Linked DNA regions of Spirosoma aureum. The protein of the gene in region 2 interacts with the protein of the main gene of each other region in a pairwise test. Links are inferred from orthologs where the notes say so. Each region holds a gene or a part of one and is shown on either strand. Other genes may lie near its edges. The genes, in order: dnaB and dnaA.

Evidence for each region.
Region 1: the proteins of dnaA (region 2) and dnaB interact in binary tests that used the Escherichia coli proteins (3 or more experiments, as listed by UniProt). The link is inferred for Spirosoma aureum from one-to-one orthologs.

What each region holds. Positions count from the first base shown.
Region 1 is NZ_CP050063.1:4,778,993-4,794,505, forward strand. Bases 5,485-8,474 are described here. They hold dnaB (replicative DNA helicase), read right to left. Parts: upstream 7,777-8,474; coding sequence 6,193-7,776; downstream 5,485-6,192. Other genes in these bases: rlmD (23S rRNA (uracil(1939)-C(5))-methyltransferase RlmD), read left to right, coding at 5,485-6,139; G8759_RS18880 (PhoH family protein), read left to right, coding at 8,137-8,474. Also shown: G8759_RS18845 (DUF3127 domain-containing protein), read left to right, coding at 68-481; G8759_RS18855 (hypothetical protein), read left to right, coding at 759-1,424; G8759_RS18860 (SDR family oxidoreductase), read right to left, coding at 1,500-2,309; G8759_RS18865 (gliding motility-associated C-terminal domain-containing protein), read right to left, coding at 2,372-4,609; more of rlmD, read left to right, coding at 4,682-5,484; more of G8759_RS18880, read left to right, coding at 8,475-9,102; G8759_RS18885 (M43 family zinc metalloprotease), read left to right, coding at 9,083-10,438; G8759_RS18890 (GNAT family N-acetyltransferase), read left to right, coding at 10,545-10,997; G8759_RS18895 (ComEC/Rec2 family competence protein), read left to right, coding at 10,994-13,141; G8759_RS18900 (hypothetical protein), read right to left, coding at 13,184-13,729; G8759_RS18905 (TetR/AcrR family transcriptional regulator), read left to right, coding at 14,029-14,700; G8759_RS18910 (ABC1 kinase family protein), read left to right, coding at 14,794-15,513. UniProt on the Escherichia coli protein: The main replicative DNA helicase, it participates in initiation and elongation during chromosome replication. Travels ahead of the DNA replisome, separating dsDNA into templates for DNA synthesis.
Region 2 is NZ_CP050063.1:1,582,678-1,598,028, forward strand. Bases 8,559-11,386 are described here. They hold dnaA (chromosomal replication initiator protein DnaA), read left to right. Parts: upstream 8,559-9,181; coding sequence 9,182-10,591; downstream 10,592-11,386. Other genes in these bases: G8759_RS06455 (methylmalonyl-CoA mutase family protein), read right to left, coding at 8,559-8,879; G8759_RS06465 (GNAT family N-acetyltransferase), read left to right, coding at 10,666-11,386. In the rest of the region: G8759_RS06425 (hypothetical protein), read left to right, coding at 1-1,056; G8759_RS06430 (NADPH-dependent F420 reductase), read right to left, coding at 1,109-1,735; G8759_RS06435 (sensor histidine kinase), read right to left, coding at 1,809-2,945; G8759_RS06440 (S41 family peptidase), read left to right, coding at 3,140-4,585; G8759_RS06445 (LytR/AlgR family response regulator transcription factor), read right to left, coding at 4,589-5,350; scpA (methylmalonyl-CoA mutase), read right to left, coding at 5,352-7,505; more of G8759_RS06455, read right to left, coding at 7,518-8,558; more of G8759_RS06465, read left to right, coding at 11,387-11,637; G8759_RS06470 (DUF3108 domain-containing protein), read right to left, coding at 11,647-12,435; G8759_RS06475 (aminopeptidase), read right to left, coding at 12,464-13,510; G8759_RS06480 (serine hydrolase domain-containing protein), read right to left, coding at 13,633-15,210; G8759_RS06485 (LutC/YkgG family protein), read right to left, coding at 15,266-15,351. UniProt on the Escherichia coli protein: Plays an essential in the initiation and regulation of chromosomal replication. Binds in an ATP-dependent fashion to the origin of replication (oriC) to initiate formation of the DNA replication initiation complex once per cell cycle.

The DNA.
Region 1 (15,513 bases), 3.2 Mb from region 2 along the record:
CTGCCCTCAAAGTGGCCAAAATTTTGTACTTTTAGTCCTTGAAATAACGTTTTAAAGTTTACAAAGCATGGCGCTCGAACTAATAGGAAAACTTATAAAAGTATTGCCCGAAGTGACTGGACAAGGCAAAAATGGTGCATGGAATAAACAGGAGTTTGTGATTGAAACACTTGATAGCCAGTACCCTAAAAAAGTGTGTCTGACAGCCTGGGGCGATAAGGCAAATGACCTGAAACAGTTTGCCGATGGCGACACGTTGAAAGCAACATTTAGTGCCGAGTCGCGTGAATATAATGACCGCTGGTACACTGAACTTCGTGCCTTTCGGATTGAAGTGGCTGAAGGCGATAGCGGTTATTCGGCACCAGCACCAGCACGATCGGCGCAACCCCAGACTTCGCGCCCGGCTGCTCAGAGCCAACCAGCTGCAATGCCTTTCAACACAACATTTGACGATGAAAGCAATGATTTGCCTTTCTGATGCTAACAATCACTAAAGTAAAAAGGAGGACAGAAATTGAAATCAATTTCTGTCCTCCTTTTTACTTTAGTGATTCGGCTGGGATTCGAACCCAGGACCCATACATTAAAAGTGTATTGCTCTACCAGCTGAGCTACCAAATCTTGGATGATAAGCGATATATGATAAGGGGTATGTTTATCAAACGCGGTGCAAAATTATAGCCTTATTTCGTTCAATGCAAGCCTTTATCCTTAAAATAAGCCTATTTTTTTGTCTAATGGCTGGTTGCTTGCCGATGAAAGCCGCCCAGGTTGACCCAATTCGGCGGGCCGATTCGCTGTTTGCCGCTGGGTCTCAGGCTGATGCTGCAAAATTATATGAGACGGCAATGGCAGAGGGAAAATCAGCCACAGATGGTATGTTGCTTAAACTGGCCAGCGCCTATGAACACCAGAACGACATACCTCACCTTCTTTATTACCTTCAGGTCTATTTTGACCGTCACCCCGATGATGCCGTGCTACACCGTATGAACGAAGTGGCCCGTGCTAACAATCTCAATGGATATGAAACGGACGACCTCAATTATTTTTATTTGTTCTATAAAAAGTACGGTATCTATTTCCTTCTCTTTTTGCTAATTCCGGCAGGGTACGCATTTGGCGTACTACTCGTTAAATTGTTTCGAAAGGAAACAATTCCAGTTCGGCAGAAATGGGTTTTACTGCTGTATCTAATCGGTTTATTACTCTTTGTAAACCTGCCGGAAGGTGTTCAGTCAGGAATAACAAGCCATGATCGTGTCTTGCTTCGTACGGATCCATCGGCAGCAGCACCCGTCGCCGAAATTATTGGACGTGGCCATAAAGTAAACATCATTGGTAGCCAGGATATTTACCTTCGGGTGTTCTGGCACAATGAATTATACTACATCCGACGCGATAATGTCTGGGTTATCTAGAAATGATAGAATGATTAAATGATTGAGTGGTTGAATGAGTCGTGTGTAATTCCATTCAATCATTCAACCACTCAATCATTTCTTAAGAGGAGAGTCTTTCTCTTTGGCCAGCGTATTGAACACGAGTTTGTCAGCAAGGGCGGGCAGCCATTTGTTAATGAAAACAGTCAATTTCCCCTGCGTTGTCAGGATGAGTTCGCGTTTACGTGATTTTACGGCCCGCAGTATGTAGTCGGCACACTCTTCTGCACTCATCATATTGCTTTCGTCACGCATGGTTTCGCCCTTTGCCTGGCCGTGGGCATCGAGGGCTGAAACACGAATGTTAGATGCAGTGAAGCCAGGACAGGCTGTTAAAACGTGAACTCCTGTATGCAATAACTCCGTCCGTACAGCCTCTAAAAAACCATTCATCGCGAATTTTGAGGCTGAATAACCACTTCGCACGGGAAGTCCGCGGTAACCGGCAATAGACGATATACCAACGATTGAGCCCTTGGTTTTCAGAATATGAGGGAGTGCATAACGAGTGGCATAAACGGTGCCCATAAAGTTAATGTCCATCACTTTCTGGATCACTGCAGGATCGGTGTCAATCAGCATGGAGCGCATTGAAATGCCTGCATTATTGATGAGTATGTCCAGTCTTCCGAATCGGGCAATGGTTTGTTCAATTAGCTGTTGAACATCGGCTTCCCGGCTAACATCGGCAATGAGCGAAAGGACTGTGATACCTGCCTGTTGCAAGTCAGTACTAACTTCCTGAAGTGCTTCCGCTTTACGGGCACAGATAACAATACGGGCCCCTTCGCGGCCAAACGCAAACGCAAGCGCACGGCCAATTCCCGACGATGCCCCTGTAATGAGAACTACTTTATCCTTCATAATCGTGGATGCGAAGATAAGGGAATTCAGTAAAAGGGTACGTATGATAATCAGTTGCCCTCTTACCGAATTAGCGTTACAGGACCTTTAAACGTTCGGGTCGTGGTTTGGATGAGGTAATAATAGGTCCCTGCCGGATCATTCGTGCCGAGCCAGCGAAATTTAGGATCACTGGAGGTAAAGACCGTCCGTCCATAACGGTTCGAGATTTCAACCTTATTAAACTGCTCAGCACAGGAATTTTCGGGCAGACCATTCACGGCAAAAAAATCATTGTAACCATCGCCATTGGGCGTAAAAACGTTCGGTACTTTAATGTCGGCAGCCACTGATGGATCTTTTACGTGAAAGATGACCGTTGTGGTGTCGGTATGTTTAGGCTGACAGGATCGGTCGTCGGCTATAAAATCAACCACAAACGTAGCTTCCGACTTACCGGCCATCAGTTCGCAGGTGGGTTTCCAGCCGAATAAGGATTGGAGAGCCACGGGTCCGGTTTTGTCGGTAAAGTTCATGCCCATGGCTTTGTAGTCAAATCCCCGGCCGACCGCCGATAGCCGGATCGTGTCGCGGTCGGGATCATCGCCAATAACCGTGAAGGCGCTACCCACTGAATCTTTGGGGCCAACGGTTAGTTCGACTACCTGTTGCGAGAGCGTTGTGCGAACGGTTGGCGGCTTACTGGGTAATCCAGTGGCCGCTAAATTGACCGATACGGTGTCGCGCAGGTTGCGATTACAGCGGGTATCGGTTACAATAAAATCCACGATGTATTCGGAACGGGTAGCATCGGTGCAGGATGGTTTCCAGGTAAACGGTTGGGCGACTTTGCCAACCCCCGTTGCCGAACCAAATGTCATTCCTGCCTGTGCCAGCGTAAAGCCACGCCCAACGGCCTGAATCGTGATATTGTCGTTGTCGATGTCGTTGCCAAATGCGGTAAAGGTTAATGACGATCCAACCGTGGCATTTCCTTTGTTACTGGGTAAGTCCGTAGTAGCAACCGGTTTATTGTTCGGGGAAGGAATAATGTTCAGCCGGATGCTTATTGTATCGCTCAACCCTTGTGGGCACCCTTCATCGGTGGCCCGAATCAATAGCGTAAAGGGCTGGCCATTTCCACCAACACAACGCCCAAAACAGAATTTGGTTCGTAAGGTATCGCTCGTACTTCGGGTAAACAAGTCGCCAGGAGCCAGGGTGAGGCCGGGCAGCGATCCACTCATATTAATAATCCGAATGCGTTGGTTGGGATTTGGATCGGTAACATACAGGTCAAGACAATTGGTATCTTTTTCGGCAATTGTTAACACGGTGCCCTGTGTATAGAACTTTGCCTGTCCTTCCGGCCTGAAGAGTAACTTTGGCGGATCGTTTTTAGGACAATCTACCACCAATACCTGATAGTCACGCCGGACGCGCCCAATCCGAACTCCTTTTCGAAATTCATCCACCTGCACCGAAAACACATGGAGCCCCACGCGATTGGGCGTTACGGTCAAGAGCCCGGTGCGCGCATTGACCTGTAGTGGCTGGGTACCAGGGATTTCATTTGCAACCGAAACGCCCGCGATCCAGGTAACGGGCGGGTAGGGCCCCGGATAGAAAATAGGATTATTAAGCTGGTTTAACGCACCAGGGTTAGGCGTGCCACGGTTGCTAAATCCATTGAAAGGGGTTACAATGGTATAGCTCAGACTGTCACCATCCGCGTCCTTGGCACTAAAGTCAAGGCTAAACGGCTGACCAATGCAGGCATAATCCCCTTTAGGAACGGTAAAAACAGGGGATGAATTTTTGGTTGACAGGGCAGGAAATTCCAAATAAAATGTTGACCCTGCATCGCCGGGATTTTGCAAATTAACAATGCTGCTGTTGCGGCAGCATCGTTCCCAGGATAAGTAATACCCACCCGGATCGTTAAACACATTCGGATCAAGATTGATATCCAGCGTGTGCCGTATAAGCCGGGTTCGCAGCATCGCCGTCTGACAGCTGTTATTGGTGTAAGGAACATATTCACTGCTCACCCGATTGAGTGGCACGAATCCAATAAGTTCGTTCGTTCGTTTCGAAAAAACACCGACCGATACGCGCCCATCATCGGCTCCCTGGTCGCCATTCACATCATCAAAATAAAGATTTAAATTAATTCGGTGAGAATAGGCGCTCTGCGGACCGAGATAACGCAGTTCTAATTCACCTCCAACGATATGCGTAGCGCGTACAACCCCACTGACAATCAGCAATAAACTGATTATCCCCATCATCAACAAGCGTCTACGGTATAGATGCACCATAAAAGGAATTGGTTAGGTAAAGTAAGACCGTCCGGAAACGGCTGCTTAAATTAGCGGTTTTTTAGGAGACTTATGCGTAGAAGGAGTCATAAAGCCCCCGAACGGTTGTACGCGGTTTTGGTCGATGCCGTTGCAGCCGAGGGCAAATGTATTGTACGTACCGAAGAGGGCGTAATTTTCGTAGAAAATCCAACGGGCGGGCCAGGCGTAGCTCCCGGCGACGTGGTTGACCTCCGAATCACGAACAAAAAAAAGCAATACAGGGAAGCTGTTGCTGAGCGTATACACGAATTTTCGGCGGTCAGAACGCAACCTTTTTGTGAACATTTTGGTACGTGTGGCGGGTGTAAATGGCAGCATATTCGATACGATGAACAATTGCGGTTCAAACACCAGCAGGTTGTCGATCATTTGACACGAATTGGTAAAGTGCAATTGCCCGACATTCGCCCGATAATGGCGGCTGAACCGACTCAATATTACCGCAATAAACTTGAATTTACGTGCGCCGAAGGCCGATGGATAACACAGGCCGAACTGGGTACCAGCCAGCCTGTCGACCCCAGAGCAATTGGGTTTCATGTGCCGGGTAGGTTCGATAAAGTACTGCCGATCAATCACTGTTATCTGCAACCCGATCCGTCGAATGCCATCCGGCTGGCAGTTGCCGACTATGTGAACCGGCATGATTTAACTTTATATAACCTGAAAGTACATACGGGCTTTCTTCGGACTCTTATCATTAGAACAGCTTCCTCCGGTCAGCTCATGGTGACGGTGCAGGTTGCACAGGATGAGCCGGAAATACTGAACGGATTGCTGACATTCCTGCAAACTACTTTCCCGCAGATCACGTCGTTGAACTACATCATCAACACCAAGAAAAACGATAGCTATCAGGACCAGGAGGTCATTAATTGGGGTGGTAAACCCTATATTGAAGAGTTAATGGATGCGGGTAGTGGTCTTGGCGGAGAGCCGCAACCATTGACCTTTCGGGTTGGACCCAAATCGTTTTACCAGACCAATGCGCAACAAGCGTTTAATCTCTATAAAGTTGCCCGCGACTGGGCGGGGCTGACGGGGCGCGAACGGGTTTATGATCTATATACCGGTACGGGAACAATCGCCTTGTTCGTTGCCCGACAGGCGCAGCATGTGATCGGTGTCGAATACGTCGAAGCCTCCGTAGTTGATGCCCGTGTCAACGCCGACGTAAATGGGATCACCAACACGACGTTTGTTGCAGGTGATATGCGTGACATTTTGACGGATGGTTTCTTTGATCAGCATGGTCGTCCGGAAGTAGTGATCACTGATCCACCCCGAGCGGGCATGGATGAAGCTGTTACCCGTCAACTGCTAAAAGCGGCTCCTGAGCGTATTGTATATGTCAGTTGTAATACGGCAACCCAAGCGCGTGATCTTGGAATTCTGGACGAAGGGTATCGGGTTGCCGATGTGCAGCCAGTCGATATGTTTCCGCATACCCACCACGTAGAAAATGTAGCTCTATTGGTGAAACGATAACCCAAACCTATAAGGTCTTTATGACCTTATAGGTTTAAAAAGACCTCATCGATTTAAAATGGCGTTTCCTGGCTTGGATCGGCATTACCGAAGTTGGATCGGTCGTTTGCCTTGCTTTTGAAGACATTACCCATGGGTGGTGAATCGAAACTACTCAATCCGTTTGTATCCGGACTGAATCCCTGAGTGGGAACGGGTTCAAAATACGAATCCAGATCACAGAATTTGGTGAACTTGTTAATAAACCGGAGCTGGATTGTATCGAGCGAACCACTTCGGTTTTTAGCGATGATTACTTCGCCGATACCAGCGGTTGAATTGCCGTTTTCATCCTGCGTAATGTTATAATATTCAGGACGGTAGAGGAAGCAGACCATGTCGGCATCCTGCTCGATTGATCCTGATTCCCGAAGGTCAGAAAGCTGTGGTTTCTTATCGCCACCGCGCGTTTCAACGGCCCGGCTCAACTGCGACAGCGCAATAACCGGCACGTTCAGTTCTTTCGCCAGGTTTTTAAGTGCCCGTGAGATCGACGCAATTTCCTGTTCGCGGTTGCCACCACCCCGCCCCGACGTATCGCCCGACATCAGCTGAAGGTAATCGATAACGACCATCTGAATGTCGTGCTGCGCTTTCAGACGACGGCATTTTGCCCGCAATTCCAGAATGGATAGGGCAGGGGTATCATCAATGAAAATGGGCGCTTCGGTCAGCCGTTGAATTTTGTGGTGTAATTGCGTCCATTCGTGGGGGGCCAGCGTTCCTTTTCTGATTTTTTCGGAATCGATCTCGGCTTCGGCCGAAATAAGACGATTAACCAACTGGACCGACGACATCTCCAGCGAGAATATGGCAACTGGTTTACCATGATCGACAGCCGCATTCCGGAGCGCCGAAACCACAAACGCAGTTTTACCCATGGCTGGCCTGGCCGCCAGAATGATCAATTCAGTGGGTTGCCAGCCCGACGTTACCCGGTCCAGATTCGTAAAGCCTGATGGTACGCCGGTTAGCCCTTCCTGGTTTTTCTTGGTTTCCAGTTCATTTAAGGCCATCCGGACAATGGTACTCATGTCGGCGTAATTCTTCTTGATGTTCGATTCCGAAATCTTGAAGAGCGATTGCTCCGTGCGGTCGAGGAGTTCAAACACATCAGTTGTATCCTCGTAGGCATCGCGCAGAATCGTAGACGACATCGCGATCAGCGCCCGTTTCAGCGCCTGTTCTGAAATGACCCGGGCGTGATATTCAATATTAGCCGCCGAATTGACCCGGAATGTTAATTCAGCGACAAACCCACCGCCCCCAACAATTTCAATCTCTCCTGTTTTGCGAAGCTGATTGGTAACCGTCAGCAGATCGATCGGATCAGAGTTGCCGAATAGGGTCAGAATCGCGTTATAAATACGCTGATGAGACTCTTTATAGAATGTTTCAGGCTTAAGAATATCAACGACCGATGAGAGGGCATCTTTTTCGATCATTAACGCACCCAACACCGCTTCTTCAAGATCGAGCGCTTGTGGCGGCAGTTTACCAAGTCCCGTATCGAGCCAGTGATTGCCTGCTTGCTGACGGCCTCCGGCAAAGGCCGAGGGTTTGCGAAGGTGTTGGTTAGGGCGTGCGTTATTTTCCATCTCTTACTGCAAGTTTACGCATTCATCCCTGCATAAGGCAAGCCCTGGTTGACTGTTGTTTCGTTCATATAAGCCACGATTTGCCCGTAACATTCTGGTAATGTTGGCACTACCAGCCTGAAAAAAAAATACTTTTTTTGCGCAACGGTAGAGGGGCATTTTCGCGTATAGGATATGAAAAACGGCAGGAGGCTGAGTGTCAGCAAGGTAGCAATTTCTTCACACAAATGCATCCATTTTTATCCACAGGGCGCACTCGGTAAGAAATTAGTATATACGAATAATTTTTTGGCGAAATGTGTTGTAGAAGAAGAGAAATCGCTTACTTTTCGGAATCACATTTTAAACGCTAACTATCGTTTGGTCGAAAAAGTCATCACCCTCGACAATGTCTCGCTCATCGACTTTCTGGGTGTAGAGAACCACAACATTAAAGAAGTGGCTGCTGCGTTCCCTATGAGCAAAATCATTTCACGCGGTAACGAAATCCGGATCAAAGGCACTACGCCCGAGATAACCCGCATCAGTGATATTCTGGATTCGCTGATGGAACATTATCAAAAGTACGGCAAAATCACTCAGGAAAACGTGCAGAACTACATCAGTCATAGCGGTCAGCCTCTTGGTAGTAACGGGGGAATACTGCCAGCGCTGCCTGATGATGATGAAGTGCTCGTTTATGGCAATCGTGGCGTCGTCGTACGTGCAAGAACCGATAATCAGAAACGTCTTGTTGAAGCGGCCGAGAAGTACGATCTGGTATTTGCCATCGGTCCGGCCGGTACAGGTAAAACCTACACCGCTGTAGCCATTGCGGTCAGGGCGCTCAAAAATAAGGAAGTAAAGAAAATCATCATTACGCGCCCCGCCGTTGAAGCAGGCGAAAACCTGGGCTTTTTGCCGGGTGATCTGAAGGAAAAGATAGACCCCTACCTGCGGCCTATTTATGATGCACTCGATGATATGATTCCGGCTGAAAAGCTGAAGTTTTATACCGAAAATCGAATCATCGAAATCGCTCCACTGGCCTACATGCGTGGCCGAACGCTCAACAATGCGTTTATTCTGCTCGATGAAGCGCAGAACACGACGCCGATGCAGATGAAGATGTTTCTGACCCGGATGGGTCCATCGTCGAAGGCAATCATCACCGGCGACCGATCACAGATTGACCTGCCCAATCGGCAGAAATCAGGACTAATTGAATCTGTTGAGATTCTGAAATCGATAAAGGAAATCGCTTTCGTCGAACTTGACGGTCGCGATGTTGTGCGGCATCGGCTTGTGCGGGAAATTATCACAGCATATGAAAAAGCAGGGCAATAGCCTGACGAACACGTTTCTAAGAACCGACTGGCTATGGCTGGCCGGTTCTTTTATGTACTTTCTGATGTCGCCAGCGTTGGCACAGACACCAGGAGACTCGGATCTAAAGCGGTGTGGCACCAGCGATTATGAAAAAATGGTTTTGCAGGTTCGAAACCCGAACCGACTTCAGCAAATTAATGAACTGAACCGCCGAATTCAGGAAGCAGAAACGAACGGTAGTTCGCTTCGACAGGCTGCCGATGAGACGGTTTACCGGATTCCAATTGTTGTTCATGTGGTGCATAGTAATGCATCCGGCCAGATTGGCGGGGCCAACAATCCGAATATTTCCGATGAGCAGATTGCCTCGCAAATTCAGGTTCTTAACGAAGATTATCGTCGTAAAGAAGGCACGAACGGCTTTAATTCGAGCACGATAGGAGCCGATGCTAAAATTGAATTTTTCCTCGCAACGACTGACCCGAATGGTCAGCCAACGACGGGAATTACCCGACATTATTACGCCCAGAAATCATCGTTTGATATCTTTTCGGATGATGTACTCCTTTCGCAGATTGCTTACTGGCCAAGTGACCGCTATTTGAACATCTGGGTGACAACCTTACAAAACAACTACCTGGGCTATACCCAGTTTCCGACGGCGGCCGATACGATCAAGGGCTTACCTGGTGATTCGAATGAGTTTGTGGATGGCTCGATGATTGATTATCGGTATTTTGGCCGAAAAATAGGTACAGTAACCAGTTCTACTTACTCATTGGGCCGTACGGCAACCCATGAAATCGGCCACTGGCTGGGGTTGATTCATACCTGGGGAGATGGCGATGGTTGTGCCGAAGACTACGTAGCCGATACCCCTCCAACAAAATCACCGAATCAAACGACACAATGCCGAACAACGTTTTCGACCTGTGTGAATGGTAAACAGACCCGTGATCTGACCGAAGATTACATGGATTATTCACCGGATGCGTGCATGAATCTGTTTACGAAGGGGCAGGTCGATCGGATGAGGGCCGTGTTGCAGTTCAGCCCGCGCCGGGTAAAACTTCTCCGGTCTGTGGCAGCTCTGCCTGAAACAGAAACATTGACCATTAACCTGTATCCGAACCCGGCAGCGTCTGATCCGACTGTAGATGTGCAGTTAAAGGGATTTCAATCGTTTTCGGTTGAACTTTTTGACATGAGTGGCCGGCAGTTACGTGCACTTAATTACGCCGATGCACCCAGTACGCGCGTAACTATTCCCATCGGTGGATTAACGACTGGATTGTATGTCGTACGGGTCAAGACGGGTAGTGAATCCTCCAGCAAACGGTTACTGATTCAGTAGAAAGATTGCCTGAGCAATGGTTTAAAGCTTATTTCGAGCACTGAACTATCAGAATAAATCGTATACTTGGCAACCGTAACCCGAAAAATTACAACACTGGCAAGTTATGATAGCTGTTTTACCAATATCAAATCCTAAGGAGCTGGAAATTGCTTTTTCCATACGACGAACCGTTTTTGTTGAGGAGCAAAAGGTGCGATCTGAGGAGGAATATGACGAATTTGAATCAACCAGTACACATTTTCTGGCTCGCGCCGATGGTGAACCCTGCGGTACTGCCCGCTGGAGACGCACATCTAACGGTGTTAAGTTAGAGCGTTTCGCCGTTCTTCAGGCGTTTCGGGGGCAGGGCGTTGGCAAGGCGCTTGTTCGGGCCGTCCTTGATGATGTATTTAGCCAACAGCCCGAACCAATCGAACGTATTTACCTGCATGCCCAGTTAACCGCCATGCCTCTTTATACGGGTTTTGGGTTTGTACCCGTTGGGCCGATGTTCGAAGAGGCTGGTATTCAGCACTATAAAATGGTGTTACCCGGTTCAGCCTATACGAAAGAATGAACGGTCTGGGCACACGAGGCCAACCATTTGTTCGGTATGCGGCAGGGTTGATTTCAGGGATTGTTCTGTATGTGCAATTCCCGGATTTCTTTTTTATTCCGTTGCTGGCTATAGTTCTGGGAACAGGGCTATTCGGTTGGGCATTTCTCCGCCATTCGAATCAGACTATAAAGCCCATCCAGATCAAGCAAGGCCTTGGAGGGTTGTTAATACTTAACGCCTTGGGTTGGTCTATTGCCTACCTGCATACGGACAGCAATCGTTCCGATAATAGTATTCATCTCCGTGAATCATTACGCGCTTATGTAGGTGTAGTCGCATCGCAACCTGAAGAACGAGCCAGAACATACCGCGTTGAGCTGGAAATGACTAAGGGCGAATGGGCTGTTAAGACGGGTCGTGACCACTGGCAATCGATCAGCGGTCGGGTTATCGTGTACCTCGATAAAGCTGGCCAGCGGATGCCCCGTTATGGAGAAATATGGCTTGTTTCGGGCTCACCCCGGCCAATCGATCCTCCACTTAACCCCGGTGAGTTTAATTACAAACGCTACCTTAGCTACCGGAACATCTATCATCAGCAGTACCTGCGCCCTTATCAACGAACGGTTGTGGGTAATGATCCCCCTAATCCGGTAACAAAACTGGCTACTGTTGTTAATCGTTGGGCCGACAGCGTTTTTACTCAACAAGTTGGCTCCCGCGCTGAATACGGTATTGTTAATGCCATGATTCTGGGCATTCGCGACGATCTGGACGCGGATTTGTATCGGGCTTATTCAGCGGCTGGGGCAGTTCATATTTTGTCGGTGTCAGGATTGCACGTCGGCATTCTCTTTGCCGTTCTGACTTACATCCTGAGCTTTCTGATTAAACGACCAAGGGGAAAAATCATAATGGCAGTACTGCAATTGGTGATTTTGTGGTTCTATGCCCTCGTTACAGGATTTTCACCACCCGTACTTCGGTCGGCGGGTATGTTTACGCTGCTCATACTGGCTAATGCGCTCGGTCGGCAACAGCAACTAATGAATACGCTAGGTGCATCGGCTTTTTTTATCCTATGTTTCGATCCTTATGCCTTGTTCTCCGCCGGTTTTCAACTGTCCTATCTGGCAGTGGCAGGAATTGGTGCCTGGCAATCATCACTAAACCAATTGTTTACATTTCGTAATAAATGGTTGAATCGACTTTGGGAGCTAACGACAGTGGCTATCGTGGCGCAACTCGTTACCTTTCCGCTCGGAGTGTTCTATTTTCACCAGTTTCCGACTTATTTTCTGGTGGCAAATCCGGTCGTAATTATCATGTCGGAGATTTTATTGCCACTGGCTATGGCAACGCTGGCGTTTAGCTGGGTGCCTTATCTGGCTGATTGGTTGGGCTGGCTTTTGCAGAAAACGGCCTGGCTTTTAAACTATGCCGTAACACAAACCGGTCAGCTTCCTGGAGCGGCCTGGGATGGTTTATGGCTGACACCAGTAGCAATGCTGCTTACCTATGCCGTACTATTGTGTGGTGTTGCACTGGTCATGACTCGTCATCGAGCCTTTTTGTGGGCTACATGCATGAGTGCATTACTACTTTCCGGTGCAATGCTCTGGAGTGACTATGAGCAGGCTCACCAGCAACGACTCGCCGTTCATTTTCTGCCTCATCGAACAGCAGTTAGCCTGACTTCTGGCCACGAAAGTACGCTGCTGACCGACCTCGATTCGGCTGACACTCGCTCGTTTGATTTCTACCTTAGGAATACATTCGGCCAATGGGGCGTTTCGCGACTTAATCGGGCTTCTGCACAATACAGTCGTTTCAACTCGTCAGGATCGAAACGAGTTTCCACGTTTTACCAGACCAGCGAGTACGCTTTATGGGTCTGGCAGGGAAAAACGCTTTTACTGGTCAATAAACTGACGGGCCGAAACCGATGGCGATTGCCTGCGGTTATCGATTACCTGATTATCCGCCGAAACGCGCTGCACGATTGGAATCAACTGAATGGACGGGTAGTGGCCCGGCACATTATTTTTGATGATTCGAACAAAACACCGCTGACTGACAGACTATTGACTGAAGCCCGGCCGCGTGGAATTAGCTGTTACTCCGTACGTCAGATGGGAGCGTATGTTAGAGAATTAGAGTGATAGCGTGTAAACAGAAGTGATACACGATCACTCCATTTATCACTAGTTTACCGCCTTAGTTAGCGAATCTTTCTTTGGCGCTGGTGGACGGAACCCCCCAATTTCCTTCTTCATGTCTTCTTTTTTAGACTGATAGAGAGCCCATTGATCGTTGGTTAGGATTGGATGAAGTTTATCCTCTTTTTCTTCGTTCATCATCAGCATCATATCCTGAATCTGTTTGATCGTTTCGGGAGATGGGCGTCCTCCACCCGTGCCAACGATATCTTTAATGGCGTCCTGCTGTTGGCTGGCGTATTCGTTATTCAGGGATTTAACGGCTTTTAGCTGGTCTTTGGATAAAGACAGGTTTTCTTTCAACCACTTCGTTTCTTTATTGGCCATATCCCCGGCTATATTGGGAATTGAAGCCCGTGGAGGAGAACTGGGCATATTTTGTCCCATACCGCCACCCATCCGGCCGCCATACCCACCGCCGTATCCACCACCATAGCCCCCATACTGACCAAAGCTCTGCTGGCCAAAGAGTAGGCCAGCACTCAGGCATATACTAGAAATCAATGTGGTTAAACGAATTCGGAATTTCATGATGATTGTTTGCTAAACAAGTACAGTTATTGAAATACGAAGTTCGGTAAAAATTAAAAGAATTGTACAACAAGTGAACGAATGGTTCCTGCCAACTCTGGAAATAGGCCAATAAAAACCAGTAAGATTGCTTGTGAATCGTCAAATAGGGGACAGACAGAGTATGAAGCAGGTAAAAAAAGTTTATCCAAATGCGAGAAGCTTCGCCTGCCCATTTGCCAGGTAATAAACCAGAAAAGCCTTTAATTTAACGGAAATAAGCCAAAACTTTTCTCGCAAACAGTCCGTTAGCCAAGTATATGGAAACGCTCGAAAAAATCCGTAAGGCGTACACCGAGTACGTACTGGAAAATGGAAAACAACCCACCTCCGTCTTTCAGTTTGCCAGGAAACTAAAGCTGGCCGAGGCTGACTTTTATAACGACTACGCATCGTTTGATGCAATAGAAGCTGATATCTGGTTAACGTTCTTTAACCAGGCAAAAGCAACCGTTGAGGCTGACGATACCTACCAAGGTTATTCGGTCAGGGAAAAATTGCTTGCCTTTTATTATACCTGGATCGAGTTACTCAAAGCACAGCGCAGTTTTGTTGTCTATAGTTTTGGGCGGCTGCGTGCAGAAAGCGGCATACACAGTGCTCGGGGCAGGTTGTCCGGCAGCCTTTCGACTAAAACCCAGGTTCTGAATCCCTTTAAAGAAGCTTTCTTCGACTATGCCCGCGATCTTTTGGCTGAAGGCCGGGAAAGTAAAGAGGTAGAACCACGTCCGTTCATTACCGATCGTTACCCGAATGCTTTATGGGCTCAAACGCTCTATTTACTCGATTTCTGGGTACGTGATGTCAGTAAAAACTTCGAGAAAACCGATACCGCTATCGAAAAAGCCGTTAACACCGCCTTCGATCTTATTGGTCGTTCTCCGCTCGATACCCTGTTCGACTTCGCCAAATTTATCTATCAGAATAAATAAGCGAATGGAGGTACGAACGATAGCGTGTTTAATTGGCTAAGCCAGTTCCACACGGTCATTTGTTCACCCTGTCGCGCAATCACTCATTAACAAATGAAAACCCAAAACTCCGTTCCAACGACCAAAGTTGCCCGTGCCAGCCAGTTTGTGAAGGCCGGGGTGAAGGTCGGCGGGAATTATATAAAACATTATAGTAAAAAGCTTCTTGACCCCGATTTATCGAAAGAGGAATTGCACAAGGACAATGCGGCTGATATTTACGAAGCATTAAGCGAATTGAAGGGCTCTGCTCTGAAAATGGCCCAGATGCTGAGTATGGACCGTGGCTTGTTACCCGTGGCTTATTCCGACAAGTTTACCATGGCGCAGTATTCAGCGCCACCGTTGTCGGGTCCGCTGGTTGTCAAGACGTTCAAGACTTATTTTGGGAAAACCCCGACCCAGTTGTTCGATAAATTTAACATTGATGCTGTCAATGCAGCCAGTATTGGTCAGGTTCATCTGGCCTGGAAAGACGGGAAGAAGCTGGCCGTGAAGGTACAATATCCTGGCGTAGCCGATGCCGTGAGTTCTGACCTGAAAATAGCCAAACCGCTGGCCGTTCGGTTGCTGAATCTGAATGAGCGAGATATTGACCGGTATATGGGAGAGGTAGAATCGAAACTCCTCGAAGAAACCGATTATGAACTAGAGCTCCGTCGCTCAATTGAAATTTCGGAAGCCTGTGCCCATATACCGGGCCTGGTATTCCCCAAATACTATCCCGAATTTTCATCCAGACGCATCCTGACAATGGACTGGGTGGACGGACTT
Region 2 (15,351 bases):
GGATTTAATCAAACCGCATCATCGCAGCGAAAAATACAGGCTTTTTTCCACGATGCGGTTGGTGAATATTTAGTGTTCAGGAACAAAAACTACCTGAACATTGGCGCTGGTTTGACCATTGTGAATGGGCTTTCGCGGTTTAGTGCACCCAGCGTGGGTACCATCATGACGATGGATGTGCCCGTATTTGCGCAGGCTACCGTTGATCAAACGGACCAGTTTTCCCGCAAATTAAGCCTCTATGCCCGCGGGCAGGTTGGCCACCTCGATTACCGTGTGGCTATCAGTGATCCATTCCCAATCCAGACCAATGGTTCAGCATTGCCAGTTTATGGACCTAATTCCATTTTCGCGTTAAAAGGCCATACTAAACAATTTCAGGGATTGTTGATGTGGCAATTCTTCGATAAGGAAGCTCACCAGGCACCTGGCTATAATACGGGTACGTATCTGGGCGCGAAAAAAGTATTTAACCTGGAAGCTGGGTTTATTACGCAGAAAAACGCAATGGTACGCGTAGACGCACCCGGCGATACGACTTATCAGAACATGAACCTGTGGTCGATTGCTTCGTTTCTGGATATGCCCCTGAATCGGGAAAAAGGAACGGCCCTTAACGCCTATCTTGGCTATTTTCATACCGATTACGGAACAAATTATCTTCGTTTCAACGGTGCGATGAATCCTGCCAGTGATATTGTTACCGCGCAACGGCCCGGTGCATTGGGTGGCACCCAGGGTAATGCGTTCCCAATGTTCGGAACGGGTAGTGTGGTATATGGTCAGTTTGGCTACCTCCTGAAACGAGATCTGTTTGGGCCCGGTAATGGCACGCTCATGCCTTACGTACAGGCTCAGATCGCTACTTATCAGCGGGTAACAAGTACGCTTGGCGTTTACAATGTCGGCGTCAATTACCTGATTAAAGGCCACAACGGTAAGCTTACACTCGATTACCAGAACCGACCTTACTACGAGCCATCAACGGGCACTTCACAAATTTCGTCGGGTGGTCGACGTGGCCAGCTGATATTGCAGTACCAAGTGTTTATTTAGTGCCTGAAACTCAATAAGTCCCCGTCGGAAGATCATCTGGCGGGGACTTATTTTATAAGTTGGTCAGCGTTTCCTGCGCTTCGGTTGCAGTTAGCTCTTTGCCATATAAGGGCGCGTTAGGCTCTAGCTTTCGCCCTCCTTCGCGGAGTGAACCCGCATCGATGGGGGCAAAGCCTATAGCCCGAATCAAGTCTGAAACGATGGATTTAGCGTTTAAATCATTCCCGGCAATGAAGATCGCCCGGCGTTCGGCTTCGGGTTTCGAAACGTCGCCCAGTTCAGCTAAATGCTTATACCAGATTGTATTGAAGGCTTTAACCAGTCGGGTATCGGGTAGGCGCCGGGCGACTTCCTCGCTCGATGTTGACTCGCCCAGGTCAATAACGCTGCCACCCGTGCCGTAGGGATTCATGGCATCGATCACCACTTTATTCGCAACCAGATCGGGGTGGGGGAGTGCTTCGGGTGATCGCCAGGGAACCGCCAGCAAGACAATTTCACCGAAAGCGGCTGCATTGTCAACGGTTTCGGCATGGGCCTGTGGGCCTAGTTCATCAATAATATCTTTCAATGATTCGGGACCGCGCGAGTTGCTTAAGGCAACTTCGTGACCTGCCTTGATAAGCAAACGGGCGATTGTATGGCCGATGTTACCGGCCCCGATTACTCCAATTTTCATAATACGTCGGGAATTAGTTCGTAATGAGCTAACATGAAAAGAGGGGGTAATGGTGCAGATTTCTGAGGATAACTTATTTGGTAACGGGTCGGGGATTTTCTGTTGCCACTCCCTTTGAGCTACTAGATAGTGATAACGACCGGAGCTGGATATAGAGATCAGCGGAATAAGTGCTACCGGTATCGTTAGCCTGAAGGGAGTATCGGCCTGGATAAAGCATCGTTAGCCGTTTACGAACATTAGCCAGCCCCAGCCCACTCGTAGCCGACTTTTGAGTTTCTGGTTTACTGTTCGACACATGCAAATGAAGTCGCTCAGCCAGTAACTGAACGGAAATTGTGACCCAGGCTTTTTTTGTGGTGTTCTCTACACCATGCTTAAAGGCATTTTCGACAAATGTGATCAGAATAAACGGGGCGATTTGCAGCGGTTTATCAATCGCATCGGGTAGCTCTATCGTTAACGAAAGGCGTTTTCCCGTTCGTAGCTTTTCCAATGCCACATAGTCGCGTATGAAATCCAGCTCTCTGGTAAGCGGTACCAAGGCTTCGCTGGTTTCGTAAAGTGTATACCGCATCATGCCCGATAGCTGCTGCACAATTTGAGCGGCTCGCGGGTTCTCTTCTTCGGTCAGGGCGTAGATGCTGTTCAGCACATTGAACAGAAAATGAGGATTAACCTGACTTTTAAGATAATTGTATTCCAGTTGAGTCTGGAGAATCTGCCGACGGTAAGCTGCTACACCAGCCCACAACAGGAGCGGAAAAAGCGTCATTAGCATCGGAAAACGCACCAGCCGCATCAGTGTATTGAAGGAGAACAGCGTTTGCCAGTACTGGTCTTTATGCTGGATAAAGTGATAGGCTGCACCTGAAAAGTCATCGACATTTGTGTACTGGTAGACCTGAATGGCTGTTACAAAATAATAGGTATACGTAAGCCAGTAATAAGCCAATAGGCCAGGTAGCAGGAAAATAAGCCTGGTCCCAACGCTTCGGAATAGCCAGACCAACAGATAATACTGAATGGCAACCCCAATCACTTCACGCCCGTAAGCAGCCCAGATACCTATTGTAAATCCTCCCTGTCCAAACCAGGATAGGTAGAAAATGCCCACCAATGCACCAATACCAACCAGCAGCAAGGCATGAAACAGAAGCCGTATATAACCCCGGTATCGGATTTCGTTCGTGAGCAGGTTTAGTAGCATTGGCTGATTGATTTAAGACAAAGATTTTGCTCATGTCCGGCTTAAGCAAATACATTCGCTGGATGTCGATAGATTATCGTTGAAATAACTGGCGATGGATTCATCGAAAAAAAAAGCATGTTCATCGAAAAAAGTAGACCAACGTTTATCAGTAGGCCAATTTTGGCCATCATCTAGTAAACGAAACGCTTCCGATGCCCAACTTACGTTTTTTACTGCTCTGGTTTCTGCTCCTAACTACACTTGTGTTGAAGGCACAGCCTAATTGCGAGTGCGTCCATAATTTTGATGCTATTGTCAGGAAAGTTCAACTCAATTATGCCGGTTTTATGGATAAGACCAACGGAAAGAAACAGATAGCCTATAATCGGCTGTGCGATAGCCTTCGTACGGTGGCCGCCCGCACGACTGTTGAGGGGACCTGTTTTGATTTGCTGACTGCCTACACGTTATTTTTCCAGGATCGGCATCTGCAACTGGGCAATTATCAAACCGCCAAACTACCCAGAAACTACGAACCACTAACGCTGGCTAAGGCTCGGCAGCTGACGAGTAATGCCCGCAGAGATGAGCCAGTGGGCATTTGGCGTAGCGAGAATGGTAAGGTTGAGGTTGCTATTTTGCATCAGCCAGGCCGCTCCCCCAATGGATTCGATTATCAGGGTATTGTGCTAAGCAGTCAGGACACGACTATTCGGCCGGGGCTGGAGTTGTTCAGAGCCAAGCGTCATGGGCAATCCTATTTCGTAAAAGCCATCTTGTCTGGACGCAGTAATCACCAGCACCCAACAAAGCAGCATGGCAATATTTTCTACGCCTATTGGGGGATGACCCTTATTCGTGAATTTCCGTTTACGTCAACAGCCGCTGAACAGGCCGAACTCGCTGCCAATCGGGTCAACAACGGTTTTTACATAAAACCCCTGGCCAACGACGTAGCCCTGATCAGCTTGCGCCGTGGTTTTTCGCTCTCCGATAAGGTCATGGATTCGGTGCTGCGCTATCATGAGCCTATGCTTAGCCAAACCCCCAACCTGATTATCGACCTGCGCGACAACGGAGGAGGGAACAATACCTGGGAAAAACTCTTGCCCTACGTTTATTCGAAGCCTGTTACGTGGCCGGGAGGGTGGCTCATGCGATCGTCGGTCGATAACATCCAGATGATCGAACGGGATTCGGGGTACTATACGCCAGCCCAGTGGGCCAAAGAAAAGTTATTCGTGGAAAAGTTGAAGCAACACATGGGGGAACTGGTCAATAATGGAAGTGCTGATGTAACGATAAAACTCGACAATATTCGCCCAAATCCCCGTCGTGTGGTCGTGCTTATCAACGATGTGTGCGCCAGTAGCTCAGAGTTTATCATTCAGATTGCCAAGCAGAGCCCCGGTGTTTCGGTGATGGGTAGTCCCACGTCGGGTATGATGGATTACGGCGATCTACGACACCCGCTACCGCTTCCCTGCCCCGACTTACGATTGGTCATTCCGATGGCCAAATCGCCCTGGACCGACACGGCTCCTATCGATCCAACGGGTATTCTGCCCGATATCAGCCTGGCTCACCTGCCTGAATCAGAGTGGCTGGACGTAGCCGTAAAGCAGCTCCAGTCTGGAAAGTTGCCTGCCAAGCCGTAATAGCTAGGCCACCAACCACCGTCGAATCTGGTCCTTTACCGTATCCCGATAGCTTGACCCAATAACCAGATCACGGCCATTAGTGAGTATTACGGAATTTCCTTCGACCGTTTTGACGTGCTTCAACTGAACCAGAAATGAACGATTAATGCGTAAAAAGCGATCAGAAGGCAGGTTTTCGGTTAGTTTGTTCATCGTAAGATTCGTGACGAGAAACCGATCTGCCAGAAAAACCTTGATGTAGTCGCCCAGGGCTTCGGCCATGATGATGTCATCGAATCGAATTTGCTCCAGCTTTTTATCCGTTTTCAGATAGATGAATTCATTCGTAAGCTCAGGCCCCGGTTGATCCGCTACGACTGGAGTGGAAAGGGGCATAATACCCACTTTCGTTTGTGGGAATCGCTCTTTGACCCGGCCGATGGCTTTCAGAAAACGGTCGAACGGAATGGGCTTGAGCAAGTAATCGGTTATACCAAAATCAAATCCGTCGAGTGCATGATTGGGATTGGCCGTTGTCAGAATTATGGCGGGATGAGGGGTCGGGTAGGCCCGCAAAAATTCAATGCCCGTCATTTCGGGCATATTGATGTCCAACAGAATAAGATCGGCCTGGAGGGCGGGCAATTGCTCAAATGCTTCAATGGCATCGTCGAATGTGGCAATTAATTGAAGCGATGGTACACGACGAACATACTTTTCGAGTAGCTCCTGCGCCAGTGGCTCGTCTTCAATAATGACGCAACGGAGATTAGCTATAACCATCTTAATTTTGATCTTTCATCAACTCGCTCAGAATCTTCTGGGCAGCAATCGAAATGACGGTTCCCGGCCCGAAAACGCCTTTAACACCCGCGTCATACAGAAACTGATAATCCTGTGCCGGAATAACACCCCCGGCAATAACCAGAATATCGTCGCGGCCAATCTTTTTCAGTTCGTCGATGAGTTGTGGCACCAATGTTTTGTGGCCCGCTGCCAGGCTCGATACGCCCACAATATGCACATCGTTTTCGGCAGCTTGTCGGGCTACTTCGGCGGGTGTCTGGAACAGCGGTCCCATATCAACATCGAAGCCCAGATCGGCGAAGCTTGTCGCAATGATCTTGGCACCCCGATCGTGGCCATCCTGCCCCATTTTGGCAACCAGAATCCGGGGCCGTCGACCGTCGAGTTCGGCGAAGCGATCACTCATCTCACGGGCTAACCGGAAGTTCTCATCATCCGATACTTCGGCCGAGTAAATACCCGATACAGCACGGATCGTGGCCTTATGGCGGCCAAATGCTTTTTCCATAGCGTCAGAAATTTCACCCAGCGTGGCGCGTTGTCGGGCGGCCTCAACAGCAAGGGTCAGTAGATTTGTTCCGGTATTCGGTAACCGGTTCCCGGCTGCTTCTGTAAGTGCTGCAAGCGCGGCTTTTACCCGATCATTGTCGCGAGTTGCCTTGACTCGTTCCAGCCGTTGAATCTGGGATTCCCGCACAGCCTGATTGTCAATGTTGAGAAGTTCGATCGGGGTGTCAGATGCAGGTTTGTAGCGATTTACGCCCACAATCACGTCTTTACCACCGTCAATCCGGGCTTGCTTCCGGGCGGCTGCTTCTTCAATGCGTAGTTTGGGCAAACCCGTTTCAATAGCTTTGGTCATGCCGCCCAATTGCTCGACTTCGTCAATCAGTGCCCAGGCCTTTTCGGCTAATTCTTTTGTTAGAAATTCAACGTAGTAAGAGCCGCCCCACGGATCGACTACACGGGTTATATCGGTTTCGTACTGGAGATAAAGCTGCGTGTTTCGGGCAATGCGGGCCGAAAAATCAGTTGGTAGGGCAATGGCCTCATCCAGTGAGTTCGTGTGTAAACTCTGCGTACCACCCAGTACGGCGGCCAGCGCTTCGATCGTTGTTCGGGCCACATTGTTGAACGGGTCCTGCTCGGTCAGGCTGTAGCCGGAGGTTTGGCAGTGAGTTCGCAGCGCCAGTGATTTTGAATTTTTAGGGTCAAACTGTTTCACTAGTTTTGCCCAGAGAAGCCTACCTGCCCGTAGTTTGGCGATCTCCATAAAGTGGTTCATGCCGATACCCCAGAAGAACGACAAACGGGGCGCAAAATCGTCGATGCCCATACCCACGCGTAACCCTGTACGAATGTATTCGAGCCCGTCTGCGAGCGTATAGGCCAGTTCGAGCTGAGCCGGTGCACCCGCTTCGTGCATATGATAGCCGCTGATACTGATGGAGTTGAATCGGGGCATATGCTGACTCGTGTACGCGAAAATATCACCAACGATTCGCATCGACGGTTCAGGCGGGTAGATGTAGGTGTTCCGGACCATAAACTCTTTCAGAATATCGTTCTGGATCGTGCCGGATAGTTTTTCGGATGGAACGCCCTGTTCTTCGGCCGCCACGATAAAAAACGCCATAATCGGTAATACGGCCCCATTCATCGTCATCGACACCGACATCTGATCGAGTGGAATCTGGTCGAACAGAATCTTCATGTCTTCCACTGAATCAATGGCTACCCCAGCTTTACCTACGTCGCCTACTACGCGTGGGTGGTCGGAATCGTAGCCCCGGTGCGTGGCCAGATCGAACGCAACCGATAAGCCTTTTTGACCGGCTGCGAGGTTTCGCCGGTAGAACGCGTTCGATTCTTCGGCGGTTGAAAAGCCTGCGTATTGCCGGATTGTCCAGGGTTGGCGGACATACATACTCGCGTATGGCCCACGCAGAAACGGCGGAATTCCAGCCGCATAATTCAGGTGTTTCGCGTCATCGATATCGTCAGCCGAAAAATGAGGTTTGAGCCTGATACCTTCAGCGGTGGGGAAGGTGTTAGGCTGTTGAGTGAGGTTTGGTGACGGCTCGCACTGAACGGGCAACTGAGTTTGTATCTTGCTGAAGTCGGGTTTCATAGATCGGTGCGTTTACTCAAATTCGGCAGCTAATCGGCGGTCGGGTAATAAACTTGCTGACGTTTCTGACGACTGATTCAGTTGATTCATGATCTCATCGGATCGAAACTTCGTGACGCCAACCAATACTTTACCAGCCCTTATTGCGTCGACTTTAGCCTGATAGGCTTGCTCAATTTCGCCGGCAATAAACCCATCGGTAAATGCTCTTTCAAATCCTCCCCGTTTTTCAACCGCCAGAAACAATGCCCACGCTGATTCGACCAGCTGCTGGGTCAGATTTTCGATGTAGTATGAACCCGCAGCCGGATCAGCGACTTTGTTTAAATAGCTTTCTTCTTTTAGCAGGATCGATATATTTCGGGCAATGCGGTCGGCAAACTCATGATCGGATGTTAAGCCTGAAACCGTATCGTAGGGATGAACAGTCAGGGCATCACAGCCGCCCATCACAGCCGCCATTGTTTCGGTTGTTGCCCGTAATAAATTGGCGTAAGGCGTAACGGCTGCGTCGTAGAACGTAGAGGTTTGGCAGTGAATAAACAACGATGACTGAACTGACCCATAAGCTGTAAGAAATCGAACCAGCAGGACACGCAGGGCACGAAGCTTGGCGATCTCCATGAAATAATGGGTGCCAACCGATACGGACAGCAGCGTTTTGGACACGAGCTGTTCAATCGTCAAGCCCAGATCAGTCAGATGGTCGTACTGGTCGGCGAGTGATGCCAGCAGAAAGGCCAGTTCCTGCGTAGCCGTCGCACCGGCATTGTGGAATAAATGGCTATTAGCGCAGATTGTTCGGAACTGAGGTGAATCAAAGGTGGCTTTCGTGACATCGGCTACCGTCTGATAACCAGCGCCAACGGGTTGGCCGGATTGTAGCCATTGTGCCATCGGATCAGTGAGTAAGCCACCCCTTAGTTGATAAGGCGCAACGGTTTTCAATGAGTCAACGAATGCCGTCGGGTCGTTGGTTTTGAAAAAAACAGGGTTGTCACTTAATTTAATTCCATTCAGCAGCCACGATAAATCAATAGCAGCCGATGGCAGGTTAAGAATAAGCGCATCGGCCCCGCGATTGATCGAATCACGTAAAATTATACTGTCAGTTCGTTCGTTGGTGATTTGTCGCTCCGGCACATTGAGCCAGCCTGGAACTTGCTTTTGTACTGCCTGTATCGTTTCGAGCGGCAGACTATTCAGATCATCGGCTGTGTAATAGGGTTCAACAACAAAACCCTCGTCAGTGGGCCAACGGAGGCTCTCATACGGAGAATTGCCAGTACTAGTGCTCTTCAGTTCTTTCTGAACCTGCATCAGCCAGGCAGACTTGTCGGCGTCCGGAAAGAGGTCACTCAAAAGTGGCTCCATTGAATAATTATAAAGTGCGTAAGTAAAAGTAGTATTTTCTCTTTTCGGGGACAAAAACGCTTTCTTATCCCCTTAGGTAACAAGTCTGTTGCATTATTCAAAGGGATTACTGTAAGTCATTGACGTTCCGTCTGAAACAATTAATTTTAGCTTAATGAATGATAGGGTAGGCGTTATGGTTCAAAAAAAACGCCATCCGGCCCGGTAGTTTCGGTCAGATTATTCCCTACATTTGTCTCCCTTTTTTGGCGACACCAACGTAACAGAAATGTACTCCCGTGAATGTAACTACCCAGACAACCATGCAGCGTGAAGTGATGACGGTATGGAATCGCTGTCTGAGCGTTATTCGGGAGATTGTACCCGAACAAAGCTTCAATACATGGTTTGAGCCAATTGTGCCCCTTCGGCTCAGCGGTAATGTACTGACGATTCAGGTCCCGAGTGAATTTTTTTACGAGTGGCTCGAAGAAAACTTCGTTCATGCCCTGCGTAAAGCGCTGGATACGGCCATTGGTCGTGATGGGCAACTGGAGTATTCAATCATCGTCGACAAAGGCAATGAGCAAAATCGCCCGTTGACGGTTAATGTGCCAACGACAAAATCACCCCAGACATCCAAACCCGACAACGTCAACCCAGACATTTTAAAAAGCCCATTCCAGCTTAAAGACCTCGATTCGCTCACACTCGACTCATATCTGAATCCCACCTATACCTTCGACAATTATGTGGAGGGAGATTGCAATCGATTGGCGCGGCAGGCTGGCTATGCCGTGGCCGAACGTCCGGGCATTACGTCGTTCAACCCGCTTATGATTCACGGGGGAGTGGGGCTTGGCAAAACACATCTGGTTCAGGCAATTGGGAACTACATCAAGAATAACAACCAGAACAAGTTTGTTCTCTATGTAACGTCGGAGAAGTTCACCAACCAGTTTCTGAATGCTATCCGTAGCGATGGGATACGCGATTTTACAGCGTTCTATATGCAGGTGGATGTGCTCGTGATTGACGATGTTCAGTTTTTACAGAAAAAAGAGAAGACGCAGGAAATTTTCTTCCATATCTTCAACCACCTCCATCAGTCTGGTAAACAGATTATCATGACCTCCGACCGTGCTCCGCGGGCACTGGATGGATTGGAAGATCGGCTGCTGTCGCGGTTTAAATGGGGGCTTTCGGCCGATCTACAGACGCCCGATCTGGAAACGCGTATTGCCATTATTCAGAAAAAACTTCAGGCTGAAGGTATTTATATCGAAGATACCGTGATTGAATATCTGGCTCATAGTGTGAATACTAACGTTCGTGAGCTAGAAGGTGTTATTGTTTCGCTGATGGCGCAGGCATCGCTGAACCGGCGCGAAATCGATCTTGAACTGGCCAAGCATACGCTTCGCAACATCGTCGTAGATTCGGAACGTGAAGTCACGATCGATTCAGTTCAGGAGACTGTTGCTGGGTTTTTTAACGTAACAATCGCCGATCTGAAGGCCAAGAGCCGCAAACGTGAACTGGTTTATCCGCGTCAGGTGGCTATGTATCTGGCCAAAGAAAAAACGGATCTGTCACTCAAATCGATCGGCTATCATTTCGGTGGGCGCGACCATAGCACCGTTATTCACGCCATTCAGACAATCAGCGATCAGGTGTCTAAAAATGCCGAAACCCGCGCTTCGATCGAAAAGCTGAAGGCGCTTTTTAAATAGGCGATTCACAGCCTATAGCAGGCGCAGTATAATCGATGAGCCAACTCTCTTCCCGCCAACCTGCTGACTCTATAATGCCAACATTTGTGCCTCGGCAGCAACTGAATGCCGCTGCCTGGGATGCCTGTGTGCTGGCATCAACACAACGAATCGTTTATGGCTATTCGTGGTATCTGGATGCTGTGTTGCCAGCTCCCGACTGGTGCTGGATGGGGTTAGTTGTATATGATGAGCGAGGAAATTATCGGGCAGTAATGCCTGTGCCACTTCGCCGGAAGCAGGTTGCCGGAATATTGCATCCGTGGGTCGTTCATCAGCCCTTTTTCTGCCAGTTCCTGTCTGTTTTTAGCCTGGATACGTCCCTTGATCCCGCTCTTTTTTTACAAGCGATTCAGAATCGGTTTCGCTATGGATCTTCATTAAGCCTGAATGTATCGAAACCACTTTCCTGTGAGGCACAAACACTTACCACACACGTACTTGACTTGTCAGTCGGTTACGACGCTGTGTTTCGTCAATATTCGTCCGATCGCCGGATAAATCTGCGTCGGGCCGAAGCCGCCAACTGGACCATTAGTGACTCATCCGATTTGAATCCGTTACTTGGGCTGTTTCGCCTGAACCATGCTGATACCATTCGGGGTGGTGTAGCTGATTGGGCGTATACGATTTTTGCCAATCTTGGGGATGAGTTAGTAAAGCGAGGATTTGGCATTTTGCGGTATGCCATGCAGGAAGGGCGCATTGAAGCGGGGGCCTTGTTTGTGCGGGAAGGCAATCGAATTATTTACCTGTTTAATGCGGCATCGGAGACAGGACGAAAAAAAAATGCCCGGACGCTACTGATCGATCAGGTCATCCGGGACTATGCAGGTCAGAAGCTCGTGTTCGATTTCGAAAGCCCGGAGAAGCAATCTATTGCAAGCTTCTATGAGAGCTTCGGCTCGACCAGAGAGTCGTTTTATTCCTTTCGATGGAGCCGACTAACGGCATTCGAGCGAGTGTTAGTTCGCTTAAGTCGTCTGGTCACGTTAAAAAAAATGTAATGCAGGCTTCTAATAATATTTCAGTTGCTGTTTCAGGCCAACATTACGTTTCAGGTCCATTACCATCGAGCCAACCCACAAATCAACCTCAACTTTAACTGGAACCTTGTTGGCGTCATCAGACACAAAAATACGGATCGATTCTTCGTCTTTAAATAATTTGTTCTGAGGTAGAACAGGGTTGAGCTTCAGGACATTAATTTTGCCAGATTTCGTTTTTATAACATCCTTCCCACGGTAACGAACCTTCATGTTGTAGACCGTATCATCGTAGAAAGCGGGCAGCTCAATGACTTGCCCATTGTTGATACGGCTAAAATCAAACGTTCGCAGGAAATAGTAACCACTAATGAAATCATGGACGTTATCAGGGACCTTAAACACATCGCGTTCGGTACGTTCTTCCGCTTTCACCGTGTTGGCTTCGTGGTTAAACGTAATGTTTTCCTCTTTGCGATAATTGTTTTCCTGAAGGTTGCTATAGAACTTTTGAGGAAGAATGGCCGAGGTGTCGATGTATGAGCGCCAGGTATCACGAATACGCGTTACGAGATCGAAAGCGCCAACCGTACGCCCGTCTACATTGACGCGATAACAGGGCCGTTCATTGACCTTGTAAACCGTTGGACTAACGTCTACAATAGCTTCGGCCGCGTTCAGAAACCCGTAGTGAACCCGGTATTCAAGATGTTCGCCCGGTCCAAAGCTGGTATTGACCACACGCCGGTAAGCGTTCAGGGTCGAAAAACCAGTTCCCAAAATGGAGATGATACCAAGGCCAATTAAGTACTTCTTCATAGGAACAACCGCCCACTTCGGGCATCGTTTATAAAGATGGATAAGTTTGTTTAAGAAAAGTCAGATACCGTTTAAAGTCTCCGCCAAATTTATGCTCAAATTCCTGCCGGAAGCGATTTTGCTGCTTTCTATAGGTCAGATAACCAATAAAATACGCATTATTCGGTAGGTTTAGTTTGTCCCAACGTCGTTTTTTTATTGAACGTATCGCGCCCTTGCTCCGTTCGTCGGTAATTGTATCCGACGAGACAACAATCTGCCGGATGGTTTGCCACTTCAATGAGTCTTTAACCGCAACAACCGTTGTAATGTTAAATGTTCGGTAAAGACTATCGAGCATTTGGGTTCCACGCAGGATGTGTTGGTCATACCGTTCATAAAACGCTTTCGTGGCCAAATAGTCACGGTAGGGCGTTGAATTTATGCCATATTTCTGAGCCAGAAAGCGCAATGCGCCGTACTCGCCCACAAAATCAGCCAGATTCTCGTTGTATTCTAAACTGTTTTTGACGAACAATGTCCCGTGTGTCAATTCGTGAATAATCAGTTCTGCCAGACTTCCAACCGGTCGGTCCAGAAAACTGGACAGGATCGGATCATTCAAAAATCCTAAAGTCGACCAGGCCGATACTTCACCTATACGCGTATCGAGGCCTTCTCGTTTCAATTCGGCAACTGTTGAATCGGCCCGATCTTTTTCGAAAAAACCTTTATACGAAAATGTGCCAATTATCGGGAAATGCCATTGTCGGGCAACAAGTTGGTAGGGTTCTGCCGCCGTAATGACCCATAGGATTGGGTTTCCATACTGGTCATAGAAGGATTCATAGCTACCTGACTTATCTAACCCAAGCGAGTCAATTGCAAAACGTTTAATTTCGCGGATAAGTTCTATTTTTCGTTTTAATGAGTCCGGATAAGTCCTATCGGCCAGAACTTCATCAACAGGCTTTGTATTCCATAAAATGCGGAGCTGACCACGGGCCTGCATCCATCCATAACTGACCAATTCCCGCTGCCATATACCAAAGACAACCAAAATCAATAGTACCCCTAACGCAATCTTTTTCCACATACAAAATCGGGGAATCCGACTACAAACATACAAGATCCAGTCGATAGTAGGCAATGGGCAGTAACAATGGGCCTTTGCCAACTGAATACTGCCCACTGTTGACTGTTTACTGCCTACTTTATTTAAGCCAGCAACCGCCCCTGCAATACAGGCCGATCATCTTTTATGGCTGAGTTGAGAATAGCCAGGCTTTTCCTGAATTCGACCTTGACCGTGTCTTTGTCGAAGTTGCAGGTTATGGTCTCGTAGTGGGCTGTTTCAATAAACCGCACAGTCAACACAAAGGTGTTGGGGTCGGTCCAGGTGCCGCTGGAAGCAATTTTGGTCTGAGTTTCGCCCGGAATCAATGTTGGTGTCAATTTTAGCGGCAGTGCAGAAAGGTCGGTTTCTTTCTCGACCCAGCGACCCATGCCGCAGTTGATGCGGTGTTCGCCCTTATCGTCCTGAATTCTGAAAATGCCGCCGTCTTTCCCAAAATTCAGTGAGACCGCTTTGACATGGAGGGCATTTTCGGCAATGTTAAACGTTTTATTGTCAATCTGCGCGATGATTGGCGAAGTCGACTGCACATTCTGTAAAGGAAGTGCCAACGACGTTAGCTTCTGTTTCAAGTCAGTCTGTGCTTTCGCATCCGCTGGCAGTGCTTTATCTTTTACGGCTCCCAGAATGTGGTTCCAGACATTGTCCAGAACGGCCTGCATATCGCCAGTTTCGCTTGTGATCGCAACAACCATATCTACTTTGGGCAGAACGATACAGTATTGTCCGTAGGCACCATCGCCCCGGTAGGCATCATTCCGACAGCGCCAGAATTGATAACCATAACCCTGTAGCCAGTCATTTTCTTCTTTTTTTCGCGATCCGCCTTTTGACTGGATTTCGAATTTGGTTGCGTCCTCAATCCAGTTGGCGGGCAGTATTTTCTTGCCATTCCAGACGCCTTTTTGCAGATAAAGCTGTCCGAATTTGGCGATGTCTTCGGTTTTGACTCTCAATCCCCATCCGCCGGTGTTAATGCCTTGTGGATTGACTTCCCAGTCTGCTCCTTCGATACCCAGCGGGTCGAAAAGGCGAGGCTTCAGATAAGCCAGCACAGTTTGGCCGGTAAGTTTCTGAACAATGGCCGACAGCATGTAGGTGGCTATGCTGTTATAAAGGAAAAATGTTCCAGGCTGATGCTCAACCGGCTGGGCCAGAAATGCTTTCGCCCAGTTCTTTTCGGCGCGAACAGCAGGCTCTTTATCATGACCGGTCGACATTGTGAGCAAGTCTTTCACACGCATAGCTGCCAGATTCTCGCTGACCGTAGCCGGAACATCGTCCGGGAAAAACTTGATGACTTTATCGTCGACCGTCAGGCGTTTTTCGGTAACGGCCATGCCAACGGCTGTTGATGTAAAGCTTTTACTCAGCGAATAGAGCGTGTGTTTGAGGTCAGGTGCATAGGGAGCCCACCAGCCTTCGGCTACTACGTTGCCATGACGCAGCACCATCATACTATGTACGTTTAGTTTCTGCGTTTCGACAGCATTGGCAAAATTCAGCAAACCTGCCGATGATATGCCCTGTGCTTCGGGCGTACTGCGGAGAAGCCTGGTTGTGCCTTTTGCCCATACCTCGCCGGGAAGCGATGAGAGGAGGCCAATACCCGCGGCACCAAAACCTAATTGTTTCAGAAAAAGCCTACGATTGAGCTGCATACGTTCTTAGATAAAAGTATGCAGCCAAAAGCCGGGCCTGAACCGATTCTCCTTTTCAGGGCAATAAAAATACGGTTAATGTTTTGGAGCCATGAGCACCAATCACCAGCGACTGTTCAATGTCGGCGGTTTTGGATGGGC